2 linked regions of the Solitalea lacus genome follow. The protein of the gene in region 1 binds, or shares a complex with, the protein of each later gene. Links are inferred from orthologs where the notes say so. Each region holds a gene or a part of one and is shown on either strand. Other genes may lie near its edges.

What was found.
Region 2: the proteins of accB (region 1) and accD are in contact, whole or in part, in a solved structure (PDB 8UXZ), measured with the Escherichia coli proteins. The link is inferred for Solitalea lacus from one-to-one orthologs.

Annotation. Positions count from the first base shown.
Region 1 is NZ_CP091740.1:4,048,477-4,052,290, forward strand. Bases 1,014-3,814 are described here. They hold accB (acetyl-CoA carboxylase biotin carboxyl carrier protein), read right to left. Parts: upstream 2,761-3,814; coding sequence 2,266-2,760; downstream 1,014-2,265. Other genes in these bases: accC (acetyl-CoA carboxylase biotin carboxylase subunit), read right to left, coding at 1,014-2,173; L2B55_RS17410 (beta-ketoacyl-ACP synthase III), read right to left, coding at 2,877-3,814. In the rest of the region: twin-arginine translocase subunit TatC, read right to left, coding at 1-671; more of accC, read right to left, coding at 833-1,013. UniProt on the Escherichia coli protein: This protein is a component of the acetyl coenzyme A carboxylase complex; first, biotin carboxylase catalyzes the carboxylation of the carrier protein and then the transcarboxylase transfers the carboxyl group to form malonyl-CoA.
Region 2 is NZ_CP091740.1:2,971,480-2,979,157, forward strand. Bases 1-2,861 are described here. They hold accD (acetyl-CoA carboxylase, carboxyltransferase subunit beta), read left to right. Parts: upstream 1-938; coding sequence 939-1,784; downstream 1,785-2,861. Other genes in these bases: fbaA (class II fructose-bisphosphate aldolase), read right to left, coding at 1-666; L2B55_RS12875 (transposase), read right to left, coding at 2,054-2,861. In the rest of the region: more of L2B55_RS12875, read right to left, coding at 2,862-3,388; L2B55_RS12880 (cysteine desulfurase family protein), read right to left, coding at 3,598-4,743; glmM (phosphoglucosamine mutase), read right to left, coding at 4,857-6,236; L2B55_RS12890 (class I SAM-dependent methyltransferase), read left to right, coding at 6,432-7,175; L2B55_RS12895 (phosphatase PAP2 family protein), read left to right, coding at 7,175-7,678.

The sequences.
Region 1 (3,814 bases):
CCCACTTTAGAAAGAAAGTAGATAATAATTGGTAATTCAAACGTAACACCGCATCCCAAAGAAAGTGTCCCCACCGTTGAAAGATATGAATCAAGAGATACCTGATTAATAATTTCGGCACTTACAGTATAGGAGCCTAAAAAGTTTATTGTAAGCGGAACAATGATATAATAACCAAATAAGACACCTATTCCAAAGAGTAAGGATGCAAAAAAGATTAATCCATTGGCATATCTCCGTTCACTAGTTTGAAGAGCAGGCTTAATAAACCTCCATAATTCCCAAATAAAGTAGGGGAAGGCTAAAGCCAAACCTACTAAAATGGAACTTGTAAGGTGAATAACAAATTGTCCGGACAATTCCGTATTCATAATCACGAAATTGATCTTTGATACACAGAAATCAGGTATATTGTATTTGGCCGCAATTTCGCACATCTTTCTATATGTCCAGAAATTTGGATTTTTAGGCCCTAAAATTATTTGATCAAAGATGATTTCTTTATAGCTAAAAGCCAATCCGGTAAAAACTGAGATAGCGATAATAGAACGAATCAAATGCCACCTTAATTCTTCCAAGTGGTCGAAAAATGACATCTCTGACTCAATGGTGTGTTTTTCTTTAAGAACGTATTTGGTTATCAGGTTATTTCTACGACTGTTATCGGACATCTGAAGTTAAAATGAGCTGCAAAAATAGGGAAAACAATGAACTTTTAAAGCCATAAGCGAACAAGCAATCCTAAAAACTATTATTCGCTAAAACACAGACAGCCGCATGAGTTCATCATACGGCTGTCTGTTATTTTCATTATTGATTTTTCTCAATATGATTATTTATCCATCTCAAAGGTTTCCATAAACTTAGTGGTAAAGTTACCAGCTCTAAAGTTTGGATCCTGCATCAATTTTATATGGAATGGAATTGTAGTTTTAATTCCTTCAATTACGAATTCGCTAAGAGCCCTTTCCATTGTAGAAATAGCTTCCTCACGTGTTTGCGCCACGGTGATTAGCTTGGCAATCATTGAGTCGTAATTAGGTGGAATAACATAGCCTGAGTAAACGTGAGTATCAACACGCACTCCATGACCACCCGGAGAGTGGAAATTGGTAATCTTACCTGGAGACGGACGGAAACCGTTCAAAGGATCTTCCGCATTAATACGGCACTCGATAGCATGCATTGTTGGCAGATAAGAACGGCCAGAAATTGGCACACCAGCGGCTACTTTAATCTGCTCTTTAATCAAGTCGTAATTGATAACTTCTTCAGTTACCGGATGCTCTACCTGGATACGAGTGTTCATCTCCATGAAGTAGAAGTTACGGTGTTTATCAACCAAAAACTCAATTGTTCCTGCACCTTCGTAGTTTACAGCTGCTGCTCCTGAGATAGCTGCGTCACCCATTTTCTGACGTAGTTCATCAGTCATAAACGGAGAAGGAGACTCTTCTACCAACTTCTGGTGACGACGCTGAATTGAACAATCACGCTCAGAAAGGTGGCAAACTTTTCCATACTGGTCACCTACAATCTGAATTTCGATGTGACGAGGATCTTCTACAAATTTCTCAAGATAGATACCATCGTTACCGAAAGCTGCACCGGCTTCCTGACGAGCTGAATCCCAAGCGTTCTCAAAGTCTTCGTCTTTCCAAACGATACGCATACCACGACCACCACCACCGGCAGTCGCTTTCAAAATTACCGGATAACCTATTTGGTTTGCAACTTTAATCCCTTCACTAACATCGCTCAACAAGCCATCAGAACCAGGAATTGTAGGTACTCCTGCTTTTTTCATAGTTTCTTTCGCAGATGATTTATCGCCCATGGCATTAATCATCTCCGGACTGGCTCCAATGAATTTAATCCCATTTTCACGGCAAATTCCTGAAAACTTAGCATTTTCAGACAAGAAGCCATAACCTGGGTGAATCGCATCGGCATTGGTGATCTCCGCCGCAGCAATAATATTAGGGATATTTAAGTATGAGTCTTTACTTGGAGCAGGACCAATACATACCGCTTCATCTGCAAAACGTACGTGCAAACTATCACGGTCAGCAGTTGAGTATACTGCAACTGTTTTTATGCCCATCTCTTTACACGTGCGAATAATACGCAACGCAATCTCTCCACGATTGGCAATAAGTATTTTTTTAAACATGTTTTACTAATTTGAAAATTTGAAAATGTGTGAGTTTGAGAATGTCCTCATTTCAAAGAGTTGGGTTCCACTCTCTAATTTTCAAATTGAAATTACATTGGCTCAACCAAGAACAAAGGTTGATCGTACTCAACCGGACTTGCGTTTTCAACCAAAACTTTAACAATACGACCTGAAATTTCAGACTCGATTTCGTTAAACAATTTCATAGCTTCAATGATACATAATACTTGTCCTGGACGAATTTCGTCACCTACATTTACAAAAGAAGGTTTTTCAGGGCTTGCCTGACGGTAGAAAGTACCAATCATAGGCGATTTGATAGTGATCAGGTTTTCTTCACTTGCAGCTGGAGCAACTGGTGCTACAGGAGCGGCAGCTGGAGCTGCTGCAGGAATTGCAGGAGCTGTTACATGCGGAATTGCCGCTACAGGGGCCGCAGCCGGAACTGCCTGAACAACCGCTTGTACAGTTTGTTGTGAAGTAGTTTTTATAGTAATTTTAAAATCTTTTCGTTCAATTGAAACTTCATTAACGCCTGACTTAGAGACGAATTTAATAAGTTCCTGAATTTCCTTGATTTCCATTAGTTTGCGTGTTTGTTTAAGTAGTTTTATTAAAGTTAGTTATTTTAATGTAAGTTCATGAGTAAGTTTTCAACACATTCAACTACACTATATCACATACTTTAGGTTAGATTTAATTAATAGGCCCATTTTATATAAACAGCTCCCCAGGTAAAGCCTCCACCAAATGCTGCTAAAATAAGATTGTCGCCTTTCTTCAGCTGGCTTTCCCATTCCCATAAACATAAAGGAATAGTTCCATTGGTAGTGTTACCATAGCGTTCAATGTTCACCATCACTTTTTCCGCAGGCACTCCACAGCGATCAGCTGTTGCGTCAATAATGCGTTTGTTAGCTTGGTGTGGTACCAACCATGCAATATCATCGGCCGTAAGGTTATTACGCTCCATTACTTCAGCAGCTGTTTCGGCCATATTGGTAACCGCAAATTTGAATACGGTTTTACCTTCCTGATAAACAAAGTGTTCACGATTTTCAACTGTTTCACGAGATGCAGGTTTAGCAGAACCTCCGGCTTTCATCAGTAAATACTGACGACCAGCGCCATCGCTTCTTAAAATCGCATCCTGGAAGCCTAAGCCTTCTTCATTTGGCTCTAGCAAAACAGCTCCTCCACCATCTCCAAAAATGATACAGGTAGCACGGTCCTGGTAATCAATAATCGATGACATTTTGTCGATACCAATTATCACTACTTTTTTGTACATACCCGTTTGGATAAACTGAGCTCCGGTAGTTAAACCATAAATAAAGCCCGAGCAAGCAGCGCTGAGGTCATATCCCCAGGCATTCTTGGCACCTATTTTATCACAAATAACATTGGCAGTGGCTGGAAAAACATAATCAGGGGTCGCAGTGGTACAAATCACCAGGTCAATTTCCTCAGGAGTAATACCGCGTTTAGCAAGTAATCCTTCCATGATTTTAACGCCCATGTCTGATGTTGCGCCCTCTTTTTGAATTCTTCGTTCTTTGATACCTGTGCGTGAAAGGATCCACTCATCATTAGTATCAACCATTTTTTCAAGGTCTTGGTTAGTCAGCTTGTCTTCTG
Region 2 (7,678 bases), 1.1 Mb from region 1 along the record:
AGCAGCTGCAATAGTAAAGCGGTGGCTGATTTTACTTAACTCGGTATAAGCGTAATCAACTTCTTCAGGTTGAGTATATAATTTTGAGCTATCCACATCAGAGTTGTCAACACCATCTTCTTCACCACCTGTAACTCCAAGTTCAATCTCTAAAGTCATACCCATTTTGCTCATACGCTCAAGGTAAGTTTTGCAGATTTCAATATTCTCATGCAATGGCTCTTCTGACAAGTCAATCATGTGCGACGAGAATAAAGGTTTGCCATGCTGAGCATAAAACTTTTCGCCTGCTTCTAGCATACCATCAATCCAAGTCAATAATTTTTTAGCAGCATGGTCTGTATGAAGAATAACAGAAACTCCATACATTTCAGCCAGTAAGTGTACGTGTTGTGCAGCAGAAACAGCACCGGCAATACAGGCCTGCAGATTATCATTATTTAATGATTTACCAGCATAAAACTGAGCACCACCATTTGAAAGCTGAATAATAACCGGAGAGTTAACCGCTTTAGCAGCTTCCATTACCGCATTAATAGTATTGGTTCCAATAGTATTCACAGCTGGTAATGCAAATTGATGTTGCTTTGCTAATTCGAATAATTCCTGCACTGCATCTCCGTGCAAAACGCCCTTTGAAATAGCTGTTTGAGTCTGATCTGACATACGAGATTAGTTTTAATAGAAGATTTTTTAAATTGAGTGGCTAAATATAGTTATTAAAACCGTTTTTCAATCGATTTTTTACGAATTTGACAATTACTAACCATTGGTAGTGAGAACCTAAGATTAAATTAAGAACTATATGCCGACGAGTTACAGATTTTTACTATTTTGCAGCCCTTTTTATTGTAGCTATACACCGGATTAGTTTCCATTGTTTAACTTTATATAAAAAACTGATTAACAACTAAAACAAACACATTACATAACAAATCATGAGTTGGTTTAAACGTGCAAAAGAAGGTATCACAACCAAAACCGAAGAAAAAAAGGAAACCCCGGATGGTCTTTGGAATAAATGTCCTTCTTGCAAAAAAGTTTTGCATAATTCAGAGCAGGTAGAAAACAAGTATGTTTGCCACCATTGCGGCTACCACATCCGTATAGGCTCTAAAGAATATTTTGAGATTTTATTTGATGATAACCAGTTTACTGAGTTATTCTCCAACCTTACTTCCGGTGACCCGTTACACTTTGTAGACAGTAAGAAATACACTGATCGAATTATTGAAACCATGGCCAAAACTGGCCTAAAAGACGCGATTCGTGCCGGTGTTGGTAAAATTGAAGGACAAGACTTGGTTATTGCTTGTATGGACTTTGATTTTATCGGCGGTTCAATGGGTTCAGTTGTGGGAGAAAAAATAGCCCGCTCTATCGATTACTCATTAAAGAACAAAATTCCATTCCTGATGATTTCTAAATCAGGTGGGGCCCGTATGATGGAGGCTGCTTTCTCGTTAATGCAAATGGCCAAAACATCAGCTAAACTGGCATTATTAGCTGAAGCTAAAATCCCTTATATTTCGTTATTAACGGATCCTACTACAGGTGGCGTTACAGCCTCATATGCAATGCTGGGTGACATTAATATCTCGGAACCTGGAGCGATGATTGGCTTTGCCGGACCGCGTGTAATTAAAGAAACCATTAAAAAGGATCTTCCTAAAGGTTTTCAGAGTGCTGAATTTGTATTGGAACACGGCTTTTTAGACTTCATTGTTGACCGTCGCCAAATGAAATCCAAAATTGCTTCGTTTTTAAAAATTGTTCAGAAATAAAGTAAATACTTAAAAAAATTAACGGATGGAGGGGTTACTGCTTCATCCGTTTTTTTTAGGGACTCTTGGGAAATTCCGAAGAAAGCGGCAATCCAAATAAAATTTGGGTTGCCGCTTTCTTTCTTTGTGGCAGTTTGAGTAGGCCAGCACGACCAACTTGTGGATAACTGGGCAGGATTTGTGGAAAAGGGTCGAAATTTTGAAAAAAACGATGCAACAGGGCACACTTTGCCCTTGCGGGATTGCTTGGGCAGCTGTGGCAGGAGGTTTTAGGCGGCTAAATCGGGAGCTTGGGCCTTCTCCCGCTTAGTGACCATGCGCACGGCGTTGGCGGTCATCACCCCAAAGAACATCCAAAGGGTTTCATTAGCCTGGTTACGTGCCTTGATGCGCCGCAGATCGTAGTGATTCTTTTCCGTTCCAAAGCTACCCTCCAGCCGGGTGGAACGTTCTTTATTCAACAGGGCTCTCAGGGTTTTCTTTTCCGGCGTATCGCCTCTGCCTTTTTGCACAAAGCCGGTAGCAATCTTCCGCTCGCTCAGGTATTTTCGATTGGCATTGGTGGCATAAATCCGGTCGCCTGCAAATTGATGACAGGTACCGAACAGGCGCCCATGTAGGGCTAGCGAAGCTTCTACTCGCTTACATTCATTATAAGCCGCATAGCTGTAATGTTCAATGATATTGATCCCATCCACCTGCAGCATGTGCACTTTGGCCCCAAATTCACAGGGTTTGTTTTCCTTGCCCCGTACAATGGAACGCACAAAAGGCTTGTACAGGGACAATACCCTGTCGGGTAGTTTCTTACCGGGATTTTCCAACAAGAACCGCTGCTCCTTTAACACTTGCTCCACCAAGTCAAAGCGTTCCCGGAGCCGCCCGGCCAGTTGCAGCCTGTCGCCCATTAAGCGAAAAACATCCTTAATCAGGCCATTCAAGCGGGTGAGTAACTTGATTAACTGCTGGCAGCGACGACGTGACTTGCGCTGGCTTTTCTTACGGAGTAAATTGAAAGTCGATTGTTTGAGTTGTTGTTCATTAAAAGCGTTTTTAGCCCGCTTTAGCTTACAGGATTTCAACAAATCTTCGTATAACTCATGACTGAACAGGCAGCAATCCCACAGCAGTTTCACGCTGGTAGGGTATTTCATGTCGCTTTCATACACGGTGGCATCGCAGAACAAAACCTGCGTTTCCTTCAGCTGCGGCTTCCAATAACGAATCAGTTCTTCCTGAAACAGCTGCAGATCCAGGTGTTTGGCCACATAACTGCGGATTCTGGAGACCAGGGTGACATCCTTGATTTGTTCATTATCGGCCAGGCGCATGCCGCAAAACAACTGCATTTGCCAATTCCCGTTCAGGTGTTCAATCAACTGCTCATCACTCAGACCAGTATAGGACTTCAAAAACAACAAGGCCAACATGCCCTCTGGAGCCAGCCAGGCTTTAGCGCCACGTGCACTGCCCTTAGCCGGTAAGAGGGCTGCCAAGCGGTCCAGTGGAAGTACCTGGCGGAGTTTGCCCAAGCTGGTCGTCTGAAAAATAATTTCGCGGGGACTTTGCAGTTCGTTGACAGGAAATAAGTAGTTTTGCAGCATATTATTTTGTTGTTTCGCAAAACCAAAATAATGAAAAACCCCGATTTGGCCTCATTTGAGACTTTTTCGGGGTTATTTTTTTGAATTCAACACAATTAATAGCTGTGTTTCAGGGAATTGTAATTTTCAAAGACTCCCTTTTTATTACAAATAAAAAAGTGAATTATCTATAATGATAATCCACTTTTTAAAATATTGCTAAAAACAAATTACTTCACTGCAACTTCCACAGGAACAATCTGTTTTAATTTTTCGATTGTATAGTCGATCTCTTCTTTAGTCGTCATTTTACTGAAAGAAAAACGAATAGCCGGACGGTTTGGATCAGCTCCAATACCCGAAAGCACATGCGAACCAATGTTTGAACCTGAAGAACAAGCACTTCCACCTGAAGCCGAGATACCGTTAATATCTAAGTTAAACAACATCATATCGCCCATATCAGACTCAGGGAATGACACGTTTAATACTGTATATAAACTCTTTTCGGGGTTAGTTTCACCATTAAATTGAATGTCTGGGAAATTTTGAAGTAATTGCTCTTTCATGTACGATTTTAAATCTTGAACATGTTGAGCATGTTGCTCCATCTCATTATAAGCAATTTCCAATGCCTTAGCCAAACCTACAATGCCATAAACATTCTCAGTTCCACCACGCATGTTACGCTCTTGAGCTCCACCGTAAATTAAAGGTTTAATTTTAACATTATGGTTTACATATAAAAAGCCAACTCCTTTAGGTCCGTGCAATTTATGTGCTGCACAAGCCACAAAATGCACTTTAAGCTTGCTTAAGTCATGCACATAGTGTCCCATGGTTTGCACTGTATCACAATGGAATAATGCATTGTACTGCTCACAAAGGTTGCCAACTCGCTCAATATCCAATAAAGTACCTATTTCGTTATTGGCATGCATTAACGAAACAAAGCTTCGTTCGTTGGTTTTAAGCAATTCTTCAAGGTGGTTATAATCGACATTTCCCTTATCGTCAATGTTTACATAACTTAGCTTGATAATGCCCTTTTTCTCCAGTTCTTCAAAAGTGTGACCAACTGCATGGTGCTCAATTTTTGAAGTAATGGCGTGAGTAATACCATTATCAATAATTCCACAACGGATTGCCGTGTTATCGGCTTCGGTTCCTCCAGAAGTAAAGAAAATCTCAGCAGGTGAAGTATTCAACAATTTTGCAATAGTCTTGCGCGCCATTTCAACTGCAGAACGCACCTCGCGACCGTGTGCATGGATGGAAGAAGGGTTCCCAAATTGATTCTCCATCATGTTGAACATCACCGCCAATACTTCCTTATCAATTGGAGTAGTAGCAGCATTGTCTAAATAAACTCTCATTTTTAGGTTAAGTTAAATTAATTGGTATTGGTTCAATAAAGTGAAATGTATGAGATAAAATGTGCAAGTTACCTGGCATGTTTCATCTCAAATCCCTCATTTCACTTCATTCATTATATCATTTCTTTAAAATCTGCAATTATCTTGTTTGCCAATGCATCAGCAACCGTTTCTGAATTGCCTTCAGAATAAATACGGATAATTGGTTCAGTATTAGAACGACGCAAATGTACCCATTCCTTATCAAATTCTATACGAACTCCATCAATTGTATTTATTGGCTGCTTTTTGTATTTATCTTGAATTTTCTTCAACAAACTATCAATATCCATATCAGCCGTTAAGGTGATCTTATTTTTTGAAATATGATAGTTAGGATAAGAGTTTCTTAATACTGAAATACTTTTACCAAATTTAGCCAGGTGCGTTAAAAACAGAGCGATTCCCACCAGAGCATCTCTTCCGTAATGCAACTCAGGATAAATTACCCCTCCGTTACCTTCTCCTCCAATTACTGCATTGGTAGCTTTCATCATTTCAACCACATTAACCTCTCCTACTGCAGCGGCACTGTATTTACCACCATGCTTTTCAGTAATGTCTTGCAAAGCACGTGTCGATGAAAGGTTGGAAACTGTATTACCTTTTGTATGCTGGAGCACATAATCGGCAACAGCTACAAGGGTGTATTCTTCACCAAATAAGTTACCATCCTCACTCATAAATACAAGACGATCAACATCCGGATCAACTGAAATACCTAAACTGGCATGCTTAGCAGTAACTGTTTTAGAAAGCTCTGTTAAGTGTTCTGCCAAAGGCTCTGGATTATGGGGAAACTTACCATCAGGGGTACAATACAACTCATGAACAGTTTGTACTCCTAAGGCTTTTAACAATCTTGGAACAAAAATTCCGCCTGTTGAATTCACAGCATCAACCACCACACTGAAATTAGCTTTTTTAATAGCTTCAACATCTACCAATGGTAATGCCAAAATCATTTCAATATGTTTATCAACATAAGTACTGTCTACCTTATATGAGCCCAATGAATCAACATCAGCATATTCAACAGCGGCTTGTTCGGCAATATCCAAAACCTCCTGTCCATCAGCTGCTGAAATAAATTCACCTTTATGATTTAACAATTTTAATGCATTCCACTGCTTAGGATTGTGACTGGCTGTAAGGATAATACCACCACCGGCGTTTTCTAAAGGAACCGCAATTTCAACGGTTGGAGTGGTTGATAGATCTAGGTCAACTACATCTATTCCTAAACCTTGCAAGGTCCCCACCACCAGGTTGCGTACCATTTCGCCTGAAATACGAGCATCTCTACCAATAACAATCTTTTTGTTACCGGTTTTATTAATTACCCATTGGCCAAAAGCCGAAGTAAACTTTACTACATCAACAGGAGTAAGAGCATTACCTGGGGCGCCACCAATTGTACCCCTAATACCTGAAATAGATTTAATTAGTGTCAATGTTATTAATTTTAAATTAGAGTGAACAAAATTATAATATTAAATCAGAATAGGCAATTATGCCCTTGTAAAGATATTGCCCAGTTTTTAAATTGGATATGAAGTATTGCACGCAAACGATTGTCAAAATTTTATACAATTAAGATATTTTAATTAGCCTGAAATTGCTCATATTGGTTTTATATATTTGTTGCTATGCCTGATAAACAACAGAAGTGGTACCAGAATTGGTTCAATTCGCCTTATTATCATATACTTTATAACAAAAGAGATGAACGCGAAGCAGAACATTTAATTGACAACCTTTGCGAATATCTGACGCCCTCAATCAAGGAACGTATGCTTGATATTGGTTGTGGAAAAGGACGACACGCCATCTACCTTAATAAAAAGGGGTACGATGTAACCGGTATTGACCTTTCAGAGGAAAATATCAAGTTAGCCACTGCTCATGAAAATGCTAAATTGCATTTTTACGTTCACGATATGAGAAATTTGTTTTTCATAAACTATTTCGATGTCGTTCTTAACCTATTTACCAGTTTTGGCTTCTTTGAAAAAGACCGCGACCATCAACATGCCATTAACATGTTTGCTAAATCACTGAAAACAGGAGGTGTTCTGGTGCTTGATTTTATGAATGCTGAAAAACTTAAAAACAATTTGGTATTTAGAGAGATTCAGACGGTTGAAAACATCGAATTTCACATTCAACGTAAAATTGAAGACGGGGCAATTATCAAAAAAATAGACTTTGAAAATAAAGGCCGCCATTTTGCCTTTAAAGAAGAAGTTAAAGCTTTAATGATGACGGATTTTGAACGTTATTTTAAGAATGCAAATTTTGATATTGAAGCAACATTTGGCGACTATGACTTACGTCCATTTGACCCGTTAAAGTCAGACCGATTACTTTTCATTTGCAGAAAAACCCAATAATGCTTAATCAATTAAACACCTTTGACCAAAAAGCTTTCTTTTTCATAAATACAGGCCTTTCCAATTCTTTTTTTGATTTGTTAATGCCTTTACTGCGTAACCAATATTTTTGGACACCTGTATATGTATTCCTTATTGTTTTCTTTATCCGAGAATACAAGAAAAAAGGGCTTTATCTTATCGGTTTCCTTCTTTTAACGTTTGCAATTGCTGATTTTACAAGTGCAAGTATTATAAAAGAATATTTTCAACGCCTCCGGCCTTGTAACGATCCGGCATTAGTCGGCTTGGTAAAATTACGTCTTAATCGTTGTGGCAATGGTTTTAGCTTTGTATCATCACATGCCGCAAATCATTTTGCCATTTCCATGTTTTTAATCGGCACGTTTTACCAACGCTGGAAATGGGTTTTACCGGCAGCTTTAATTTGGGCAGCCCTTGTTTGCTTTGCTCAGGTTTATGTAGGTGTTCATTATCCGTTTGATGTAACCTGCGGAGGAATT